Regions from separate parts of the Mesorhizobium sp. Cs1299R1N1 genome, predicted to be linked through region 1. Evidence: predicted binding sites of a transcription regulator. Region 1 holds the regulator's gene; each other region holds the start of a gene.
What was found. Region 1 encodes PhoB, which activates phosphate uptake and scavenging genes when phosphate is short. Its sites were predicted from a motif close to TGTCATNNANCTGTCAT; they were not measured.

Region 1 (5,649 bases):
TCTATGGCAGCGTGGTGATGACCGTCATCGCCGTTATCGTCGGCACGCCAATCGGTGTTCTGGCCGGCACCTATATGGCCGAATATGGCCGCTTCTCGAAACTCACCACCGTGGTGCGCTTCATCAACGACATCCTGCTGTCGGCGCCGTCGATCATCATCGGCCTGTTCGTCTACGAATTGATGGTGCGGCCGATGGGGCATTTCTCGGCGATCGCCGGCGCCGTCGCGCTGGCCATCCTGGTCATCCCCGTGGTCGTGCGCACTACCGAGGACATGCTCAACCTGGTGCCGAACGCCTTGCGCGAAGCCGGAACCGCGATCGGCGCGCCGCGCTGGGTGGTCATCAAATCAGTGGCTTACCGTGCAGCACTTTCCGGCATCGTCACCGGCATATTGCTGTCGATCGCCCGTATCTCCGGCGAGACGGCGCCGCTGCTCTTCACCGCGCTCAACAACCAGTTCTGGTCGAGCAATCTCAACGCGCCGATGGCCAGCCTGCCGGTCACCATCTTCCAGTTCGCTCTCAGCCCCTATGAGGAATGGCAGCAGCTGGCCTGGACCGGCGCACTCATAATCACATTGACGGTTCTCGCGCTCAGCATCTTTGCGCGCAGCCTGACCGGACGCAGAGAGGACAAATGAGCCAGATGTTGTCTCCAGACATGACGATTGCCGCCGAGGCAGCCGCCAAGGCGAAGATCGAGGTCAAGAACCTCAATTTCTACTACGGCCAGTCGAAGGCGCTGAAGGACATCACGTTGTCGCTGCCCGAGCGCAGCGTGACGGCCTTCATCGGTCCGTCGGGTTGCGGAAAGTCGACGCTGCTGCGCGTCTTCAACCGCATCTACGAACTCTACCCCAAGCAGACCGCCGAGGGCCAGGTGCTGCTCGACGGCCAGAACGTTCTCGATCGTTCGCAGGATCTCAACCTGCTGCGGACCAAGATCGGCATGGTGTTCCAGAAGCCGACGCCGTTCCCGATGTCGATCTATGAGAACATCGCTTTCGGCGTCAGGCTCTATGAGAAGATCAGCAAGGCCGAGATGGACGGCCGTGTCGAGCAGGCGCTGAAGCGCGCCGCATTGTGGACCGAGGTCAAGGACAAGCTGAACGCCAGCGGTCTCAGCCTGTCGGGCGGCCAGCAGCAGCGTCTTTGCATCGCCCGCACCGTGGCGGTGAAGCCGGAGGTCATCCTGCTCGACGAGCCGGCCTCGGCGCTCGATCCGCTGTCGACCGCCAAGATCGAGGAACTGATCGACGAGTTGCAGGCCGACTACACGATCGTCATCGTCACCCACAATATGCAGCAGGCGGCGCGCGTGTCACGCCAGACGGCTTTCATGTATCTGGGCGAACTGGTCGAATTCGACAAGACCGAGAAGATCTTCACGTCGCCTCGCGAGAAGCGCACGCAGGACTACATCACCGGCCGCTTCGGCTGATATCACGCATACGAGGACCAGGATCATGGCCGAACATACAGTCGCAGCCTTCGACGAGGATCTCGGACAGATCAGCAGGCTGATCAGCGACATGGGCGATCTCGCCGGCACGATGGTCGGCGGCGCCACCAAGGCGCTGCTGAATTCCGATAACGCGCTGGCACAGCGGGTCGTCTCCGACGACGCCATCATGGACGCGCGCCAGCGCGAACTCGACGACCGCGCCATCACCCTGATCGCCAAGCGCCAGCCGATGGCCGACGATCTGCGTCATGTCGTCGGCTCGATCCGGATGGCAGGCGATCTCGAGCGCATCGGCGACCTTGCCAAGAACATTGCCAAGCGCGTCGGCTCCGTCGGCCTCTCCGCCACGCCGCGCGACCTGTCGCATTCGATCGACTCCATGGCGCAGCTGGTGCTGATCCAGGTGCAGGGCGTGGTCGAGGAATACGCGGCCGGCGATGCCGCCGCGCTCGCCAAGCTCAGGAATGACGACGAACGCATCGATGTCAAATACACATCGGTGTTCCGCGAACTCCTGACCTACATGATGGAGGATCCGCGCAACATCACGGCTTGCACGCATCTTTTGTTCTGCGCCAAGAATCTCGAACGCATCGGCGACCACGTGACCAACATTGCCGAGAATGCATATTATGTGCTGACCGGCACGCAACTGCCCGCCAACCGTCCGAAGCAGGACGAGACGGCGATGTCGGTGCCAGCGGCTTGACGGCAGGGATGATCAATCGATGATCGCGCCACGCATCATGGTGGTGGAGGACGAGGAGCCGCTCGGCGTGCTCCTCCGCTACAATCTGGAATCGGAAGGCTACCAGGTCGAGGTGGTGACACGCGGCGACGAAGCCGAGATCCGCCTCCAGGAGAACGTGCCCGACCTCCTGGTGCTCGACTGGATGGTGCCGGCGGTTTCCGGCATCGAACTCTGTCGGCGCCTGCGAATGCGGCCCGAGACCGAGAGGCTGCCGATCATCATGCTGACGGCGCGCGGCGAGGAGAGCGACCGCGTGCGCGGCCTCTCGACCGGCGCCGACGACTATCTGGTCAAGCCATTCTCGACGCCGGAATTCATGGCCCGGGTCAAGGCGCTGCTGCGCCGCGCCAAGCCGGAAGTGCTGTCCAGCGTGCTCAAGGTCGGCGACATCGTGCTCGACCGGGAATCGCACCGGGTCTATCGCAAGAAGAGCGAGATCCGGCTCGGACCGACCGAGTTCCGCCTGCTCGAATTCATGATGCGTCATCCCGGCCGCGTGTTCTCGCGCAGCCAGCTGCTCGACAACGTCTGGGGCGAGACGATCTATATCGATGAACGCACCGTGGACGTGCATGTCGGCCGGCTGCGCAAGGCGGTCAACAACGGCCGCATGCCGGACGTGATCCGCACCATTCGCGGCGCGGGCTACGCGATCAGGGAAGACTGAAATCAGGCTACATTCTTGCCCGGAACGCCGGGCCTCGCCAGCACGCCCGGCGCGAAAATCTCCTGGTCCACGAAGGTCAATGCGCGCATGGCGCAACCTTCGCGGATGAGCGGCAGCTCGTTCGGCTCGGTGTCGAAGGAAATCGATTCCGAATGCTGGCCGCCGGCGGTCTGGGCGATGGCCTCGCGCAAGGCCGGCTCGATCAGGTCGAAGGCGGCGGCGCTGACGCCGACCATGGCGACGGGTGCGGGATCGATCAGCGCGAACAGGCTGCCCAGCCCATAGCCCAGCGCCTCGCCGGCCTTGCGATAGGCTTCGCGCTCCGGTCCGTCTTTCTCCCTTGCCGTCGCGGCGAGTGCCCGCATCTGCGCATCGCTGACATCCGCGACCGGTTCGGCGTCCTCGCCAAGCTGCCTGGCGTTGCGCCAGATGGCGTAGTTGCCGGCATAGGCCTCGACGCAGCCGCGCCGCCCGCAGCGGCAGAGTGCGCCTCCCGGGCGATGGATCATGTGGCCGAACTCGCCTCCCGATGAATGCGTCCCGGTGAACAACTCGCCCTTCAGCACCAGGCCCATGCCGATGCCGTGCGAGAGCAGGATGGCGATGAAGTCGTCGCGGTAGCGTTCGGGGTCGCGCCAGCGCAGCGCCACCGCCATCATGTTGCAGTCGTTCTCCATGGTGGCGGGGATGCCGAACTCGGCTTCAAGTATGTCGGCGAAGGGAATGTCCGTCTGCGGCGTGATCGGCGACCACAGCATCGCACGCGCCTCGGTGTCGGTGATGCCCTGGATCGCCAGTGCGATGCGGGCAATACTACGGACGTCGAGATCGGGGTCCTCGAGGCGCCGCCGCACTATTGCCGTGCATTCGCCGATCAGCGCCTCGCGCGACATGGTCAGCGTGTCCAGCCGGCGCTGTTCCTCGGCGACCACCTGGCCGGAATAATCGATGACGGCGACGGACAGGAAATTCAGCGACAGCACCACGGTCATCACAGCCGCCGCCTCGGGGTTGAGGCCAAGGCCAACCTGCGGCCGGCCGCGTTTCAGTAAACCGGCCTCGTTCGGCTTGCCTTCGGTCAGGATACCCTCGTCGATCAGGTCGGCTGATATCGCCGATATGGTCGAGTGGCTGAGGCCGGTGGTGGCGGCGATCTCGGTGCGCGAGGGCTGACCACCCTGACGCACGGCTGCAATCACCATGGCGCGGTTGCGCCGGCGCAGATCGTCGTGGCGGATTCCGACCGACATGCTTCCCACATCCTCCCCGTCGCCGCGGTTCTTGACACCCCCCTCGAACATCTCCGGCAACGGATCGAATACTGGCAGAAGCGGCAGGAGCTGTCATTTATTTATTGCGGGACTCGAAAAAAGGTTCCCGGCACCTCAAAATCCATCAGAATCGATGTTGACAGTGTTCCGACGATGGATCAGTGTTTTTTCGAGGCTCGAAAAAATAGGGCCTTTGTGCCGGCCTTCGGGCCAGTTTGGTCGCGCCATACGCGGCGCAGGGAGGATATATCATGAAGAGATTCACAGTCGCCATCCTGGCGGGTGTCGCCATGTCGCTGACGCTGGCGTCGGTGGCGCAGGCGAAGGACAAGGTCATCGGCGTTTCGTGGTCGAATTTCCAGGAAGAGCGCTGGAAGACCGACGAGGCCGCCATGAAGAAGGCGATCGAGGCCGCGGGCGACAAGTACATTTCCGCCGATGCGCAGTCCAATCCCGGCAAGCAGCTGACCGATGTCGAAAGCCTGATTTCGCAGGGCGCCAATTCGCTGATCATCCTGGCGCAGGATGCTTCGGCCATCGGCCCAGCGGTGCAGAAGGCGCTCGACGAGGGCATTCCGGTCGTCGGCTATGACCGCCTGATCGAAAACAAGGACGTCTTCTACCTGACCTTCGACAACAAGGAAGTCGGCCGCATGCAGGCTCGCGAGGTGTTCAAGGTGAAGCCTGAAGGCAATTACGTCTTCATCAAGGGCTCGGGTGCCGACCCGAATGCCGACTTCCTGTTCTCGGGCTCGATGGAAGTGCTGAAGGAAGCCATCGACAGCGGCAAGATCAAGAATGTCGGCGAAGCCTATACGGACGGCTGGCTGCCCGCCAACGCCCAGAAGAACATGGAGCAGTTCCTCACCGCCAACGACAATAAGGTCGACGCCGTGGTCGCGGCCAATGACGGCACCGCCGGCGGCGTCGTCGCGGCGTTGACGGCGCAGGGGCTCGCCGGCACCGTGCCGGTCTCTGGCCAGGACGGCGACCACGCCGCGCTCAACCGCATCGCGCTCGGCACCCAGACCGTGTCGGTGTGGAAGGATGCGCGTGAACTCGGCAAGAACGCCGCCGAGATCGCCTCGCAGCTCGCCGACGGCAAGAAGATGACCGACATCGCCGGCACGAAGGACTTCACGACGCCTGGCGGCAACACCGTCAAGTCGCTGTTCCTGACCCCGGTCGCCATCACCAAGGACAATCTCAACCTCGTCATCGACGCCGGCTGGATCAAGAAGGACGAAGTCTGCGCGGGCGTCGCCGCCGGCAGCGTCGCGGCCTGCAACTGAGTTTGACCGCTTGAAGAAATGAAGGCGCCGCGGCCCCCAAGCCGCGGCGTTTTCTCAAAAAGATTTGTGTTTCCGCATCACGCGGATAGCTTCTAGGCTGGGTTCGGCATCCGCGTCAGACGGCCAGCCGGTTGGAGGAAATCATGACCGACACGACGTCCAACCTGCAGGCCGATACCGCGCGCGCTTCGGAACTCGGC
Region 2 (5,649 bases), on a different contig from region 1:
CCACCTTCGCCGACAAGGTGTTCTTCACCAATTCCGGCGCCGAGGCGCTGGAATGCGCGATCAAGACGGCGCGGCGCTACCACTTCGTCAAGGGCCATCCCGAGCGCTTCCGCGTCATCACCTTCGAAGGCGCCTTCCATGGCCGCACGCTGGCGACCATCGCGGCTGGCGGCCAGTACAAATACCTCGAAGGCTTCGGACCCAAGGTCGAAGGCTTCGACCAGGTCGGTTTCGACGACATCGACGCCGCTGAAAAGGCGATCACGCCGGAGACCGCCGCGATCCTGATCGAGCCGGTGCAAGGCGAGGGCGGTATCCGTCCGGTGCCGACACAGTCGCTGAAGCGGCTGCGGCAGCTCTGCGAACAGCACGGCCTGTTGTTGATCTATGACGAGGTCCAGTGCGGCATCGGCCGTACCGGCAAGCTGTTCGCGCATGAGTGGTCGGGTGTGACGCCCGACATCATGGCAATCGCCAAGGGCATTGGCGGCGGTTTTCCGATGGGCGCCTGCCTTGCCACCGACGAGGCGGCCGTCGGCATGACCGCCGGCGTGCACGGCACCACATTCGGCGGCAATCCGCTGGCAATGGCGGTCGGCAACGCCGTGCTCGACGTGGTGCTGGAAGATGGCTTTCTCGAGGATGTCCAGCGCAAGGCGCTTCTGATGAAGCAGGGGCTTGCGTCAATAGCTGACGAATTCCCCGAAATTGTCGAGGATATCAGGGGCACCGGGCTGATGCTCGGCCTCAAATGCGCGATGCCCAACGGCAAGGTGAACATGGCGCTGCGCGACCAGCATTTGCTGGCCGTTCCGGCCGGCGACAACGTCATTCGCCTGCTGCCACCGCTCACCGTCACCGATGCCGAGATTCACGAAGCGCTCAACCGCATCCGCGCTGGCGCCAAGGGCCTGTCGGAGGCCATGGCCTCCGCCGCCGCGAAGTAATCCGGAACCATTCCTGATGTCAGTCCGCCATTTCACTGATCTTTCCACCGTTTCCGAAGGCGATTTGCGCTTCATGCTGGATGACGCGGTGACGCGAAAGGCGCGTCTCAAGGCCGGTGAGCGGACCAAGCCGCTCGAAGGCAAGGTGCTGGCGATGATCTTCGACAAACCATCGACGCGCACGCGCGTTTCTTTCGACGTCGGCATGCGCCAGCTTGGCGGCGAGACCATCATGTTGACCGGCACCGAGATGCAGCTAGGCCGCTCCGAGACCATCGCCGATACCGCCAAGGTGCTGTCGCGCTACGTCGATGCGATCATGATCCGCACCACCTCGCATGAGCGGCTGCTGGAGCTGACCGAGAACGCGACCGTTCCGGTGATCAACGGCCTGACCGACGACACCCATCCCTGCCAGCTGATGGCCGACATCATGACTTTCGAGGAGCATCGCGGGCCGGTGGCTGGCAAGACGATCGCCTGGACCGGCGACGGCAACAATGTGCTGCACTCGCTGCTCGAGGCCTCGGCACGGTTCCGCTTCAATCTCAACGTCGCCGTGCCCGAAGGCAGCGAACCGGCGCAGAAGCATATCGACTGGTCCAAGGCGCATGGCGGCAAGCTGCATTTCACCCGCTCGCCAGAGGAAGCCGTCGACCAGGCCGACTGCATCGTCACCGACTGCTGGGTGTCGATGGGCCAGGAACACCGTGCTCGCGGCCACAATGTCTTCTCGCCCTATCAGGTCAACGCAGCGCTGATGGCCAGGGCAAAGCCCGATGCCCTGTTCATGCATTGCCTGCCGGCCCATCGCGGCGAGGAGGTGACCGACGAGGTCATCGACGGGCCGCATTCGGTGGTGTTCGACGAGGCCGAGAACCGGCTCCACGCCCAGAAGGCCGTGCTCGCCTGGTGCCTCGGTGCTTGAAGTTTCTTGGGCGCTTGAAGTCTCTTGGGCGCCTGAAGTGCCTGGGCGCCTGAAATGTCTGGGCGCTTGATCTGCGAGGGCGCGATGCCTATCTGCGCCGCATCACGCAAATCAAGCGCGTTTGGACGCATGTGCCCACCAGGGCCGCATGGCCGCGCCCTGGAGCTTTGTCATGTTGGAAAGCCATCAAGTGACTGAACATCACCCCAAACTCGGCGAGTTCGGCTACGCCGGCGACGATCACGTCGTTCCCTTCGAAGTCGGTCCGCTCGACGTGCGTGGCCGCACGGTCCAGCTCGGGCCGATGCTCGACGCCATCCTTGGCCGCCACGACTATCCCGAGCCGGTCGCCCGCCTGCTGGCGGAAGCCTGTGTGCTGACGGTGCTGCTCGGCACCTCGCTCAAGTTCGAAGGCAAGTTCATCCTGCAGACCCGTACCGATGGGCCCGTCGACATGCTGGTCGCGGACTTTTCCACGCCCTCGGCGCTGCGCGCCTATGCGCGTTTCGACGCCGACCGGCTGGAGGCACTGATCGCGGCCGGCGAGACCTCGCAGCAAACGCTGCTTGGCAGCGGCGTGCTGGCGCTGACCATCGACCAGGGCGCCCATACGCAGCGCTATCAGGGCATCGTCCAGCTCGACGGCGAGACGCTGGAAGAGGCGGCGCGCACCTATTTCCGCCAGTCGGAACAGATCCCGACCGACCTCAGGCTCTCGGTCGCCAAGCTGCTGACGCCCGGTGTCGGCGGTGCGCGCGAGCAGTGGCGCGCCGGCGGTATCCTGGCGCAGTTCCTGCCGCAATCGCCCGAGCGCATGCGCATTCCGGATCTGCCGGGTGGGGATGGCGATCCGCGCGAGGAGATCCATGATCCCACGGACAATTCCTGGCAGGAGTTGCTGGCCTTGCTCGGCACCATCGAGCCGACCGAATTGATCGACCCGACCATCGGCGCCGAGCGGCTGCTCTACCGCTTGTTCCACGAGCATGGCGTGCGCGTCTTCGGCGGCGTTCCCGTCGCCGATCAGTGCTCATGCTCCCGGGACAAGATCCGCGGCATCCTCGAGGGCTTCTCCGCGCAGGAGATCGAGGACAGCACCGAGGATGGCGGCATCCACGTCGCCTGCGAGTTCTGCTCGACGCAGTACGACTTCGATCCGGCGGAATTTGCGGCTCAGTGAGCTATCTTTCCTTCTCCCCGTTCACGGGGAGAAGGTGCCCGACGGGCGGATGAGGGGCAGCGCGACCGCCGGTGCTCAGTTCACCGTGCGCCTTGTCCCCGGCAGATCGAGCGAGAAGGCGGGGATTGCGATGTCGAACGTCTCGCCGCGCTTGTTGCGCATCGTGTAGCGTCCGACCATGATCCCGGACGGTGTCGAGAGCGGGCAGCCGGACGTATATTGATAGCTGTCGCCGGGATTGAGCTCCGGCTGGTCGCCGACAACGCCCGGCCCGCGCACTTCCTCGACCCGGCCGGCACCATCGGTGATGTGCCAGTAGCGCGACAACAACTGCACGAACTCGTCCGACTGGTTGTCGATCGTTATCTGATAGCCCCAGACATAGCGGTTCTCCGAGGGATCCGAACGGTCCTCGAGATAGAACGGCCTGACCTGCACTTCGATGTTGCGCGTCACGGCGCGGTACATGAGCGGCTCCAAAACAATCCGACGATTTTCGACGCTCCCGGTGAGCAGGTCAACGTGCGCGTCTTGTCGCGCCTAGCCTTGAACCGCAGGTGCCGGCAAAGAATGTCATTTAAGTGACACACGACAATGGTGGTGTGCACGAACCGGGCGACTCGGCGCTCTGTCGAACTGTTGAAAACGGCCACGATGCGGGCGGCCTTTCCGGAGTGACCAGATCTCGATGGAACTCACCTTCATAGCCGCCTCGCTTTCGACCGCTCTCATCCTTTCAAACGCCGCCAGCATTTCGCTCGCCGCCTCACGGCTGAAACGGCGCGGCACGATCGCCCCGCCCGCCGCCAAGTCGCAACCGGTATCGATCGTCGTCCCGTCGCGTGGCGTCGAGGCGTTCACGCATGAGACGCTGGAACGCGCCTTCGCGCTCGACTGGCCACGTTATGAGCTGATCTTCTGCGTCGCCCATGCCGACGATCTGGTGGTCAAACTGATAAACAGGGCGATTGCCCGGTTTTCCAAGGTGCCGGCCCGGCTGCTGATCGGTGACGACCGTGTCAGCGCCAATCCAAAGCTCAACAATTGCGTCAAGGGCTGGGAAGCGGCGCGCCACAGCTGGGTCATTCTCGCCGATTCCAACGTCTTGATGCCGAGGGACTATGTCGAGCACATGATGGCGGCATGGCGGCCCGACACCGGCCTTGTCTGCTCGACGCCGATCGGCTCGCGACCCGAGGGTTTCTGGGCCGATGTCGAATGCGCCTTCCTCAACACATTGCAGGCCCGCTGGCAGTATGCCGGCGAGGCGCTCGGCCTCGGCTTTGCCCAGGGCAAGAGCATGCTGTGGAACAAGCCGATGCTGGACGCCAATGGCGGCATTCGGGCGCTGGCTGCCGAGATCGCCGAGGACGCCGCCGCCACCAAGCTGGTCAACGGCCTCGGCCTGCGCGTCAATCTCGTTGCGGCGCCCTTCGAGCAGCCGCTCGGCCAGCGTACCGTTGGCGAGATTTGGTCGCGCCAGGCCCGCTGGGCGCGCCTGCGCCGCGTCACCTTTCCGCGGTTCTTCGCGCCGGAAATCCTGACCGGCGCAGCGGTGCCTCTCGCGCTCGCGCTGGTTGCGGCGGCGAGCGCGGGCGTCAGCCTCTGGGCAACCGCGATTGCCGTGTTGGCGGCCTTCTACCTTCCGGAATGCGCGCTGGCCTTGTCCAAGGGCTGGCATCTGTCGCCGCGCATGGTCGCGGCGATGATCGCGCGGGACGTGATGCTCCCGTCCATCTGGGCGCGCGGCTGGCTCGGCGGCGCCGTCGACTGGCGTGGCAATGCCATGACCATCCGCACCAAGGCGGCCGAATTGGAGGAGACGCCGTCGCGCGCCTGATCGCCGCGGACGACGCTCCTAAGCAGCTTATCTGGCTGCCTGCAACGCCTGCGCGATGTCTTCCAGCAGGTCGTCGGCGTCCTCCAGGCCGACAGACAGCCTGAGCGTGCCAGGCCCGATGCCGAGTTCGGCGCGGGTCTCGTCGCTCAAATTCTTGTGCGTCGTCGTCGCCGGATGGGTGATCAGGCTCTTGGCATCGCCGAGATTGTTCGAGATCAGCACGATGTCGAGGGCGTTCTGCAGGGCGAAGGCCGCCGGCTTGCCACCCTTGACGTCGAGGCAGATCAGAGTCGAACCGCCCGACATCTGCTTCTTGACGATATCAGCCTGCGGGTGGTCGGCGCGGCCGGGATAGATGACGCGAGCGATCTGCGGCTGCTCGGCCAGGAAGTCGGCGATCCTGCCAGCACTTTCCGTCTGCTGGCGCACGCGCACCGGCAGCGTCTCGAGGCCCTTCAGCAAGGTCCAGGCATTGAACGGCGACAGGCTGGGGCCGGTGTGGCGGAAATAGTCGTGCAGGTTTTCGTCGATCCACTTCTTGTCCGACAGGATGACACCGCCCAGACAGCGGCCCTGGCCGTCAATGTGCTTGGTGGCCGAGTAGACGACGATGTGCGCGCCAAGCTGCAACGGCTTCTGCTGCAGCGGCGTGGCGAAGACGTTGTCGACGACAAGCCGCGCGCCGATCGAGTTGGCAAGCGAGGCAACGGCCGCGATGTCGACGACTTCCAGCGTCGGATTGGTCGGGCTTTCC
Region 3 (5,649 bases), on a different contig from region 1:
ATTGCCCGGTAACCGGACCGTCAGCCATTATACCGCTGGAAGACGAGCGAGGCGTTGGTGCCGCCGAAGCCGAAGGAATTGGACAGGGCTACGTCGATCTGGCGCGGGCGTGGCTTGTTCGGCACCAGGTCGATCGCGGTTTCGCGTTCGGGATTGTCGAGGTTGATGGTCGCCGGTGCGATATTGTCGCGTATGGCGAGGATCGAAAAGATCGCTTCGGCCGCGCCGGCTGCTCCCAGCAAATGGCCGATCGACGACTTGGTCGACGACATTGAAATCTTGGACGCCGCATTGCCGACCAACCGCTCGACAGCGCCGAGTTCGATCGTATCGGCCATGGTCGAGGTGCCGTGCGCATTGATGTAGTCGACATCGGCTGGCGTAAGCTTTGCCCGGTTCAGCGCCGCCGTCATGCAACGGAAGGCCCCGTCGCCATCTTCGGCCGGTGCGGTGATGTGATAGGCGTCGCCGGTCAGGCCGTAGCCGGTCACCTCGGCATAGATCTTCGCTCCGCGCGCCTTGGCATGCTCGAGCTCTTCCAGCACGACGACACCGGCGCCTTCGCCCATGACGAAGCCGTCGCGGTCCCGGTCGTAAGGCCGCGAGGCTGTTTGCGGGCTATCGTTGCGCTCGGTCGAGAGTGCCCGGCAAGCGGCGAAGCCGGCGAGCGAAAGCCGGGTCACCGGCGATTCGGCGCCACCTGCCAGCATGATGTCGGCATCGCCGAAGATGATCAGCCGGGCGGCGTCACCAATGGCGTGCGCGCCAGTCGAGCAAGCAGTGACCACAGCGTGGTTGGGGCCTTTCAATCCGTGCCGGATCGAAACCTGGCCCGACACGAGATTAATGATATTTCCGGGAATGAAGAACGGGCTGATGCGGCGAGGGCCGCGTTCCTTGAGAATGATCGCGTTTTCGGCGATGCCCTCAAGACCGCCGATGCCGGAGCCGATCAGCACACCAGTGGCGCAACGCTCCTCCTCGGTTGAAGGCTGCCAGCCGGAATCCTTCAGCGCTTCATCGGCGGCCGCGATCCCGTACAGGATGAAGTCGCCGATCTTGCGAAGTTCCTTCGGCTCAAGAATGGCTTCGGGATTGAGCGTGCCGTTGGAGCCGTCGCCACGCGGAATGACGTGGGCGATCTTGCAGGCAAGATCGTCCACCTCGAACTCGGTGACGCGCTTGGCGGCGCTGCGGCCGGTCAGCAGTTCCTTCCAGCCGTGCTCGAAGCCCATGCCGAACGGTGAAACCAGGCCAAGGCCCGTGACGACGACACGTCTCATCGCAGGTCCTCCCCGGTGACGACTGCGGAAAGCGTCAGGCCGAAGCCTTGTCGATGTACTTCACCGCATCGCCGACGGTCAGAATGGTCTCGGCTGCGTCATCGGGGATCTCGACGCCGAATTCTTCTTCGAACGCCATGACCAGTTCGACAGTGTCGAGGCTGTCAGCGCCCAGATCATCGATGAAGCTCGCCTGCTCCGTCACTTTGTCGGCATCGACGCCAAGGTGTTCGATGACGATCTTCTTGACGCGCTCTGCGGTGTCACTCATTTGGGCATCCTCGTCTTTTGTTTGTCTGTCTTCGTTAGCGGGCGGAATGCCGCTAATCAAGCTGAAAGATGGTCCTGCCGGAAACGCAACGGCCACGGACCGGTTTTTGCCCGAACCGCCGGGTTGCGGGCCGCATTACACGAAAAATAGCCAAGGTCCAAGCCGAAATGGTGGGTTTTCACAGCGCGGCGATGTTACCGCGGACCTCGCTCAGATCCTCGCTCAGATCATCGCCATACCGCCATTCACATGAATGGTCTGCCCGGTTACGTAGGCGGCCTCGTTCGAAGCCAGATAGGCAACGGCGGACGCCACTTCGGCACTGGTGCCCATGCGCTTCGTGGGGATCGCCGCCATGATCGCCTCTTTCTGCTTGTCGTTGAGCTTGTCGGTCATCGCCGATTCGATGAAGCCCGGAGCGACGCAGTTGACGGTGATGTTGCGGGTGGCGATCTCCTGCGCCAGCGACTTCGACAAGCCGATCATACCGGCCTTGGAGGCACAGTAATTCGCCTGGCCGGGATTGCCGGTCACGCCGACCACCGAAGTGATGTTGATGATGCGGCCATGGCGGCGGCGCATCATCGGGTGGGTCAGTTCACGGGTCAGCCTGAAAACGGCGGTGAGGTTAACCTCCAGCACCGTATCCCAGTCGGCGTCCGACATGCGCACGAACAGGCCGTCCTTGGTGATGCCGGCATTGTTGACCAGAATGTCGACGCCCTCGAGATCGGCCTCCGCCTTCTGGCCGAGTGCCTTGACCTCGTCGCGGTTCGACAGGTTGGCCGGGAACAGCTTGACCCGGTCGCCCAGTTCGGAGGCCAGCGTTTCCAGTTTCTCGAGGCGCGTGCCGTGCAGGCCGACGATCGCGCCCTGCGCATGCAGCACCCTGGCGATCGCCTCGCCGATGCCCCCCGATGCGCCGGTGACAAGCGCCTTGCGGCCGGTCAATTCGAACATTTTTGTCTCCAGGTTGAGAAGAGGGCACCCCGTATAGGGATGGTATCAAATGGCGTTTTATGCAAGCGCCGCCAATGCCGCCTCGACCTCGGCCGCGGAACCTACCGAGGCGGTGGCGATGTCCCGGTTGATGCGCCGCGCCAGGCCCGAAAGCACCTTGCCGGCGCCGATCTCGTAAAGCGTGGAGACACCGTTGGCGCCGAACCATTCCACCGTTTCGCGCCAGCGCACGCGGGCAACCACCTGTTCGACCAGACGCCGTGCGATCTCATCGGGGTCACTGGTCGGAGTGACGGTGACGTTGGAGACGATGGGCACCACCGGCGCGGCCCTCGCGACGCTCGCCAGCGCCTCGCGCATGATCTCGGCCGCCGGTGTCATCAGCGCGGAATGGAAAGGCGCCGAAACCTGCAGCATCAGGGCCCGTTTGGCACCCTTTTCGGTGCACAGTCTCGCCGCCAGTTCCACCGCGGCTCTCGTGCCTGATATGACCAGCTGGCCGCCGCCATTGTCGTTCGCCACCTGGCAGACAGCGCCCTTGCCAGCGCCCAAGGCGGCCTCGGCACAGGCAGCTTCGACATCGGCCTGCTCCAATCCGATGATCGCCGCCATGGCGCCCTCGCCGGCCGGCACCGCCGCCTGCATGGCATTGCCGCGAATGCGCAGCAGACGGGCGGCATCGGCAACAGAAACGAAGCCGGCGGCGGCGAGTGCCGAATATTCGCCCAGCGAATGGCCGGCGACATAGGCAACCTTGTCCTTCAGCGAGAAACCGCGCGCTTCCAGCGACCTGATCGCCGCCAGCGATACCGCCATGAGGGCCGGCTGCGCGTTGGTCGTCAGCGTCAAGGTCTCTTCGGGGCCTTCCCAGATCAGCTTCGACAGGTTTTCGCCAAGCGCGTCATCGACTTCCTGGAAGATCCCGCGCGCCTCGGGAAAGGCATCAGCAAGATCCTTGCCCATGCCGACAGCCTGGCTTCCTTGTCCTGGAAAGGTGAATGCGATGGCCATGCGAGGGCTCCCCAGACTTGTTTTGCTTGCCTGATACTACGAATTTTCCCTGCCTGTGACGCAAGGCAGGCCGCCAAGTCAAGCCCGGTTCAACCCGGCGCCGAATCCGAACCATGCGCCGAGCGCCTGTTCCCAAAGGGCTTTGCGGCGATCACACCTGATGAAAACCGCTCACGAATCGTTTGCTGGCTCTTCTTATTTCCGCCATAGGCGCTAGCTTTGCGTGACAATTATATGACAATCGAATGACGTGGATTGTCTTGGGGTGGGAAGTTAAAGTGGCAAAGAGCTTCAAACGTGCCGGCAACGCCGCGCCGCAGTTCCTGGAAGACGATCCGTCCACCGGCTATCTGCCGGGCCGGCGATGGCCGGTCGTCCGTTACGGGCTGATCAGCCTGGCGATCTCGGCCGTGCTGGTGTTCGCCGTCGAACTGATCGTGCGCGGCGACGTTGCCGGCACCGTTTCCTTCTTCCTGCAGCCGTTCAAGCCGGGCTGGACAACCATCGTCGTGTTCGCGCTGGTCCTGATCGGTCTCGACGCGGTGCTCGGGCGCAGTCATCAGAGCCTGATGATCGTGGCGCCGCTGACCCTGTCGCTGGCCTTTGTCGGCCACCAGAAATCGCATTATCTCGGCGATCCGCTCTATCCGACGGATTTTCTCTATGCCCGCCAGATCTTCGCCCTGCTGCCGCTGCTGGTGCGCGAGCGGCCTATGACCGCGCTCGCCATGGTCGCGGGCATCGTCGCGGGCCTGTCCCTGCTCGTCTACGGCTGGCGGCTTTGGCGCCGCAAGGTTCCAGCCCTCAGCCACAAGGGCCGCCTTGCCCGGCTGACGCTGGCGGTGCCGCTGCTCGCCTTCTTCGTCTCGATCATGGACTACGCCACTTTCTCGTGGACGCGGGACCGGCTGCAGATCATCCCCATCATGTGGGACCAGAAGGAAAACTACGCCTCCAACGGCTTTGCGCTCGCCTTCGCGCTCAACGTGCCGATGGCGCATGTCTCGGCACCACCAGGCTATTCCGACAAGGCAATTGCGGCCATTGACCGAACCAATGTGACGGCCTCGGTGCCTACCGAGAAGCCCGATATCATCGTCGTCATGAGCGAATCCTTCTGGGATTCGACCAAGCTGCCCGGCGTCACCATCACCCCGGATCCGATCCCCAATGTGCGGGCGCTCCGCTCGGGCTCGATGTTCTCGCCTGAATTCGGCGGTATGACCGCCAACATCGAATTCGAAGCGCTTACCGGGTTCTCGAACGCCTTCCTGCCGGCCGGCAGCATCCCCTACCAGCAATATGTACGCACCCCGACGCCGTCGATGGCGACCTTCCTGAAGAGCGAAGGCTATAGGGCACGCGCCATCCATCCGGGCACAAACTGGTTCTGGAATCGCGGCGCGGTCTATGCCGATTTCGGCTTCAACGACTTCAAATCGGAAGAGACGCTGCCGCCCATGGAAAAGCGCGGACCGCTGGCATCCGACGCCGCGATGACCGACGAGATCATCCGCGAAGCCGACGCCAGCGAAGACCCGGTCTTCTTCTTCGCCGTCAGCCTGCAGAACCATGGCCCGTATGAACCGAACCGCTATTCGAACCCGACCCACTCGGTGCAAGCCCCGATCAGCCAGTGGGCGCGTGACTCGCTGATCTCCTACGCCGAGGGTTCAGCCGACGCGGACCGCGGCCTCGAGCGGCTGATCGAGTGGGCCAAGACGCGCGAGCGGCCAACGATTGTCGCCTTTTTCGGTGACCACCTGCCGCCGCTCGGCCCGGTCTATGTCGAGACGGGCTTCTTGAAGGACAACGTCGCGCCACGCAAGGAACCGACGCCGGAGGCCGCCCTCGAACATCACGCGACACCGCTGATCATCTGGTCGAACCGCTCGGGCCCGGTCGAGAATCTGGGGACGGTGAGCCCTGCCTTCCTGCCCTATCATATCCTGACTGCCGCAGGCATCACCCACCCCTACTACACGGGTTTCCTGGGCGAGATGCGGGAGCGCTATCGCGTCGTCGACCGCAACTTGTTGCTGACGCCGACGGGCGAGGCCACGTCCGACTGGGCGCGGCAGAAGGAGATCGACCCGGCGATCCGCGATTTCCGTCTGTTGCAAT
Region 4 (5,649 bases), on a different contig from region 1:
GCTCCAAGCCGCTCGCCACCAAGCCGAAGCTCACCAGTGATGAGATGAAAGCCTACGCGCGGCGCCTGACGGAATTCGGAGAATGGTGTGCCGAGCAAGGTATGTCGCTTTCCTATCACCATCATATGGCGGCCGTGGTCGAGACCGAGCCGGAGCTCGATGCCTTCATGCGCCATTCCGGCGAAGGCATCCCGCTGCTGCTCGATGCCGGACACCTCGCGTTTGCCGGCGGCGACGTGCTGCGCGCAATCGACAACCATCACAAGCGCATCAGCCATGTCCATGTGAAGGACGTGCGCATGGATGTGATCGACAAGCTCGACCGTACGAAGCAGTCCTTCCTCGACGCCGTGGCCCTCGGCGCCTTCACCGTGCCGGGCGACGGTTCGCTCGATTTTGGCGCCATCGTGCAGCGCTTCGCCGACCATGGCTATGAAGGCTGGTTCGTGGTCGAGGCCGAGCAGGATCCCAGGAAGAACCCGCCGCTCAAGATGGCGCAGGTAGGCTACAAGGAGCTGATGCGGGTGATGACGGATGCCGGCTACACCGTCGAGACACAAGGCTTTCCGAGTGCCTGAAGGCTGGATTCACGGTGACGCGCGGTCTATCTGAGGACAGATTGCTGAGTTACGGATGGCACGATGAAAGATTATGAACACCCGTTCTTCCGGCCGCTTTGGCGGCGCATCGCCGTCGTCGCCGTCTGCCTGATCTGGTCGATCATCGAATTCGCGTCCGGCACGCCGTTCTGGGGCGTGATCGCGCTCGGTTTCGCCGGCTACGGCGCCTGGCAGTTTTTTTATCTCTATAAGCCGGCTGAAGAAAAAGAGGCCGAGCCCGAACCGAAGGAGTGACTGGTCGCGTAGGCGATTAGCTTGCAGCGCCTCTCGCTTCGTCATCCTGGGGTCTCCGCGATGGAGCTTCGCTCCTGCTTCGCTCCAGGATGACGAAGTTGAGAGGACCTCGACCAATCTGAGGCGTCTGCGATGATCCTTTTGAACAACCGGTGAAATCGTCGGCTTGGACAAGCTGCAACCCGTCAAGCCACTGGAATAGGAGAGACAAAATGTCCAAACTGCTCGTCAAAGCCGACAAGGGCCATGGCCGCGTCGCGCATGTGACGCCGAAAAGCGCCGGCTGGACTTATGTCGGTTTCGACCTGCATCGGCTGAAACCAGGCGAAAGCGCCTCGGGAAAGACGGAAGACCGTGAGGTCTGCCTGGTGTTCGTGACCGGCAAGGGTACCGCGACAGCCGCCGGCAACGATCTCGGCCTGCTCGGCGAGCGCATGTCGCCTTTCGAGGGCAAGCCATGGTCCGTCTACGTGCCGCAGGGATCGGAATGGTCGGTGACGGCCGATACCGAGCTGGAACTTGGCGTGTGCTCGGCGCCCGGCCTTGGCGGTGGCCTGCCGGTCCGGGTGATCGGACCGGACGATCTCGGCCAGGAGGTGCGCGGCAAGGGCACCAACACGCGCTACGTCACCAACATACTGCCGGAAGGCCAGCCCGCCGACTCATTGCTGGTGGTCGAGGTCATCACGCCCGGCGGCCACACGTCGAGCTACCCGCCGCACAAGCACGACCAGGACAACCTGCCTGCTGAATCCTATCTCGAGGAGACCTATTACCATCGCCTCAACCCGCCGCAGGGCTTTGCCTTCCAGCGCGTCTATACCGACGCCGACAAGGATGGCGATCGCGCGCTGGACGAGGCCATGGCGATCGAGGACGGCGACGTGGTGCTGGTGCCCAAGGGCTATCACCCCTGTGCCGCCTGCCATGGCTATGACCTCTATTATCTTAATGTGATGGCCGGGCCGAAGCGGACGTGGAAATTCCACAATGCGCCCGAGCACGAATGGTTGATGAAGGCCTGACCGTCCTGCGTTTCCGGCTGAACCTATTGGTCCAGCTTTGAAAAATCGTCGGCTAACGACCCTGAGGGTCGATCTGCCTTCGAAAACCCTTCAAAGCTTCGTCAATCCGTCATGGAAATCACCTATGGCAACGGTTCCAGTGCATGTCGCTCAAAAGTGCGTAGCGGTTTTGGGACGACGATATGAACCAATGAAGACTTAAAGCGCATCGCACCCTCGCTTCAAACGCGGCGCGCTTTAACGAGGACTTCCCATGCGTTATGCCATTTATTTCACTCCCCGGCAGGACGAGCCGCTGGCGCGAATCGCCGCCAACTGGCTGGGCCGCGACCCGTTCGGTGCCGCGACCAGGCCTGTTGAGGCCGTTTCCGAGTTGTCTGCGGCGGAAGTGGCCTTCCACACCGCTTCGGCGCGCCGCTATGGTTTCCACGCCACGCTGAAAGCGCCCTTCCACCTGGCTGCCACCGAGACCGAGGCTTCGCTGCGCGCGGCGCTAGACCGTTTTGCCGAAGCAACGCCTGTCGTGACGATCCCACGCTTGGTCGTCAGCCAGATCGACGGCTTCTTCGCGCTGGTGCCGGATGGTCCGCTGCCCCCGCTCAACCGCTTCGCCGACGACGTCGTGCGCGATTTCGACCGGTTTCGGGCGCCGTTGAGCGAGGCCGAGATCGAGCGGCGCAGTCCGGATTCGCTGAAGCCGGCCGAGTTTCGCAATCTCTGCCAATGGGGTTACCCGTATGTCTTCGAGACCTTCCGCTTCCACATGACCCTGTCCGGCCGGGCCGGACCGCAGGAAAGCCCTCGTCTGCGCGCGGCGATCGACAGCCTTTTCGCCGATGTGTTGCGCCAGCCCGTGCTGGTGGATGCGCTGACATTGTTTGTCGAACCCGAACCCGGTGCGCCGTTCATGGCGCTTTCCCAGCACGGGCTCGGACGCCGTCCGGCCCGGAAAATCGCCTGAACGAACCCGACTGCCAGAACCAAGGACTACCCGCAATGACCGCCGAAACTGTTCTTTCCAACGCCCGCATCGTTCTTGCCGACGAGATCGTCGAAGGTTCGCTGGTGCTGCGCGACGGCTTTATCGCCGGCATCGATGCTGGCACTGGCCGCATCGGCGAGGACATGGGCGGCGACTATATCATTCCCGGGCTGGTCGAACTCCACACCGATCATCTCGAAGGCCATTACGCGCCGCGGCCGAAAGTGCGCTGGAACCCGATCGCGGCGGTGCTTGCCCATGACGCGCAGGTCGCGACCGCCGGCATTACCACCGTGCTCGACGCGCTCCGCGTCGGCATGGACGAAGACGCCGACCTGACATTGGACGACATCCGCAAGCTGGCCGATGCGATCGAGGACAGCGTCGCGCAGGATCGTCTGCGGGCCGATCACTTCCTGCATCTTCGCTGCGAGGTTTCAGCGCCGGATTGCCTCAAGGCATTCGCCAATTTCAACGGCGACGAGCGGGTCAGACTGGCATCGCTGATGGACCATGCGCCGGGCCAGCGCCAGTTCGTCAATCTGGAAACCTATGCCTACTACTACCAGCGCAAGCTGAAACTCTCGGATCGCGACTTCCAGAAATTCTGCGAGAAGCGGATGGACGAATCGGCACGCAACTCCGGACCGAACCGCGTCTTCATCGCCGCCGCCTGCCAGGAGCGCGGCATCGTGCTCGCCAGCCACGACGACGCCACGTCGGCCCATGTCGACGAGGCCATCGAGCAGGGCGTGCGGGTGGCCGAGTTCCCGACCACCGAGGAAGCGGCGCGGGCCTCGAAGGCCGCCGGGCTCGGCGTGCTGATGGGCGCGCCCAATGTCATGCGCGGCGCCTCGCACTCGGGCAATGTTTCGGCCCGCACCTTGGCCAGCGACGGCCTGCTCGACATCCTGTCCTCCGATTACATCCCCTTCAGCCTGATCCAGTCGGCCTTCTTCCTCGGTGACATGGTCGAAGGCATTTCGCTGCCGCAGGCCGTCGCCATGGTTTCGAAGAACCCGGCGCAGGCCGTCGGCCTTGACGACCGCGGTGTCATCGAGCAGGGACGCCGCGCCGATCTGGTGCGCGTGCGCGTCGACGATCATGTTCCGGTCGTACGCACCGTCTGGCGGCAGGGACGCAGGGTGGCATGATGGTGTCGGCCTCGATCGAGCGCGAACTGTCCGCCGAGACCTTTCCGATCCGTCACGGCGTCTTTGTCGCTGTCGTGGGCCCGAGCGGTGCCGGCAAGGACACGGTGATCGGCTATGCCAAGGCGCTTTTCGCCGCCGAGACGCAGCTGGAGTTCGTGCGCCGCGTCATCACCAGGCCGAGCGACGCGGCGAGCGAGGATCACGATACGCTGGCCGATGCCGCCTTCGCCGAGGCCGATGCCGACGGCGCCTTCGCCATCTCCTGGGAAGCGCATGGCCTGCACTATGGCCTGCCCGCCGATGTCGACTGGTCCGTCTCCAATGGCCACGTCGCCGTGGCCAACGTGTCGCGCGCGATCATCCCCACCTTGCGCGAACGCTATGCCAATCTGGCGATCGTCGAGATCACCGCTTCGCCCGAGGTGCTGGCGGAACGGCTGGCGATGCGCGGCCGCGAGTCGCGCGGCGAAGTGCTGGCGCGGCTGGCGCGCAGCGCCAATGTGACCTTGTCCGGCCCTGGCGTCACGTCGATCGACAATAGCGGCCCGCGCGAGGTGGCCGGCGAGCGCTTCGCCGAGCTGCTGCGCAAGGCAATGGCCTTTTCCGACATGTCGGGCCTGATCTGATCGAGGCCAGCTTCACCCGCCTGCTTGCGCTGCCACTGGAACGCTTGGGGATGCTGGCCGCATAGGGTGATTCTGGGTTACGATCCGGGAATTCGCCCCGGGAATCAGGGTCGAGCCAGACAGGAAGCCTTGATGCAGGCACTGACACCCATCCTCTCGACAGTCACGGCGGCATTTCTCGCCTCCCTGGTCGAGGTCGTCGAAGCCTTCACCATCGTGCTGGCGGTCGGGGTGACACGCAGCTGGCGTCCGGCACTGACTGGCGCCGCGCTGGCGCTGGCGCTGCTGGCGGCCCTGGTGCTGGCGTTCGGGCCGCTGCTGGCGCTGGTGCCGATCACGACGCTGCAGTTCGCCGTCGGGGTGCTGCTGATCCTGTTCGGCATGCGCTGGCTGCGAAAGGCCATCCTGCGCAGCGTCGGCGTCATCGCCCTGCATGACGAAGAGGCAGCCTTCGCCAAGGAAACCGCGGCGCTGCACCGGCAGGCCGCCGATCGGCGCGCCGACTACCTCGCCGGACTGGCCTCCTTCAAGGCGGTGCTGCTCGAGGGCGTCGAGGTGGTGTTCATCGTCATTGCCGTCGGCGCCGCGCATGGGCAGACATTTTACGCCAGCATGGGCGCGTTGGCCGCTTTCATCCTGGTGATGCTTGTCGGTCTGGCGGTTCACCGGCCGCTGGCGCGCGTGCCCGAGAATGCGCTGAAATTCGTGGTCGGCCTGATGCTGACCAGCTTTGGCATCTTCTGGACCGGCGAGGGGATCGGCGCCGACTGGCCGGGCGCCGATCTTGCCCTGCTCGCCATCTTCGCCATAGTCGCGCTGGCGTCCTTCGCCATGGTGCGCTGGTTGCGCGGCACCCGTCCGACAGCAGCCGGAGGGCTCGCCCGATGAACGTCCATCGTCTCGTCGCCAGGGAATTCTTCGGCATGTTCGTCGATGACGGCAATCTGGCGCTGCTGGCGCTGGTCCTGGTGGCCGCCGTTACCGCGGGGGTGAAGCTGCTCGCACTGC

Region 2: O7A70_RS04835 (ceramide glucosyltransferase) is a predicted target of PhoB. The motif match lies at 3,627-3,643, and genes of this name have one in related genera.
Region 3: O7A70_RS26055 (LTA synthase family protein) is a predicted target of PhoB. The motif match lies at 3,749-3,765, and genes of this name have one in related genera.
Region 4: O7A70_RS14335 (DUF1045 domain-containing protein) is a predicted target of PhoB. The motif match lies at 1,976-1,992, and genes of this name have one in related genera.

The regions. Positions count from the first base shown of each region.
Region 1 covers NZ_JAPYKR010000014.1:106,593-112,241, forward strand. Annotated here, with positions in the region: gene pstA (phosphate ABC transporter permease PstA) at 1-644, shown strand, start outside; gene pstB (phosphate ABC transporter ATP-binding protein PstB) at 641-1,444, shown strand; gene phoU (phosphate signaling complex protein PhoU) at 1,470-2,177, shown strand; gene phoB (phosphate regulon transcriptional regulator PhoB) at 2,197-2,886, shown strand; gene O7A70_RS27060 (ROK family protein) at 2,889-4,136, opposite strand; gene xylF (D-xylose ABC transporter substrate-binding protein) at 4,409-5,449, shown strand; gene O7A70_RS27070 (sugar ABC transporter permease) at 5,593-5,649, shown strand, end outside.
Region 2 covers NZ_JAPYKR010000002.1:285,164-290,812, forward strand. Annotated here, with positions in the region: gene O7A70_RS04815 (aspartate aminotransferase family protein) at 1-947, shown strand, start outside; gene argF (ornithine carbamoyltransferase) at 964-1,875, shown strand; gene O7A70_RS04825 (Hsp33 family molecular chaperone) at 2,024-3,055, shown strand; gene apaG (Co2+/Mg2+ efflux protein ApaG) at 3,131-3,523, opposite strand; gene O7A70_RS04835 (ceramide glucosyltransferase) at 3,744-4,895, shown strand; gene O7A70_RS04840 (O-succinylhomoserine sulfhydrylase) at 4,923-5,649, opposite strand, start outside.
Region 3 covers NZ_JAPYKR010000013.1:100,789-106,437, forward strand. Annotated here, with positions in the region: gene O7A70_RS26030 (hypothetical protein) at 1-12, shown strand, start outside; gene fabF (beta-ketoacyl-ACP synthase II) at 21-1,283, opposite strand; gene O7A70_RS26040 (acyl carrier protein) at 1,318-1,554, opposite strand; gene fabG (3-oxoacyl-[acyl-carrier-protein] reductase) at 1,777-2,514, opposite strand; gene fabD (ACP S-malonyltransferase) at 2,572-3,525, opposite strand; gene O7A70_RS26055 (LTA synthase family protein) at 3,771-5,649, shown strand, end outside.
Region 4 covers NZ_JAPYKR010000006.1:22,199-27,847, reverse strand. Annotated here, with positions in the region: gene iolE (myo-inosose-2 dehydratase) at 1-578, shown strand, start outside; gene O7A70_RS14345 (DUF3329 domain-containing protein) at 642-854, shown strand; gene iolB (5-deoxy-glucuronate isomerase) at 1,067-1,879, shown strand; gene O7A70_RS14335 (DUF1045 domain-containing protein) at 2,133-2,840, shown strand; gene O7A70_RS14330 (alpha-D-ribose 1-methylphosphonate 5-triphosphate diphosphatase) at 2,876-4,015, shown strand; gene phnN (phosphonate metabolism protein/1,5-bisphosphokinase (PRPP-forming) PhnN) at 4,012-4,641, shown strand; gene O7A70_RS14320 (COG4280 domain-containing protein) at 4,774-5,529, shown strand; gene O7A70_RS14315 (hypothetical protein) at 5,526-5,649, shown strand, end outside.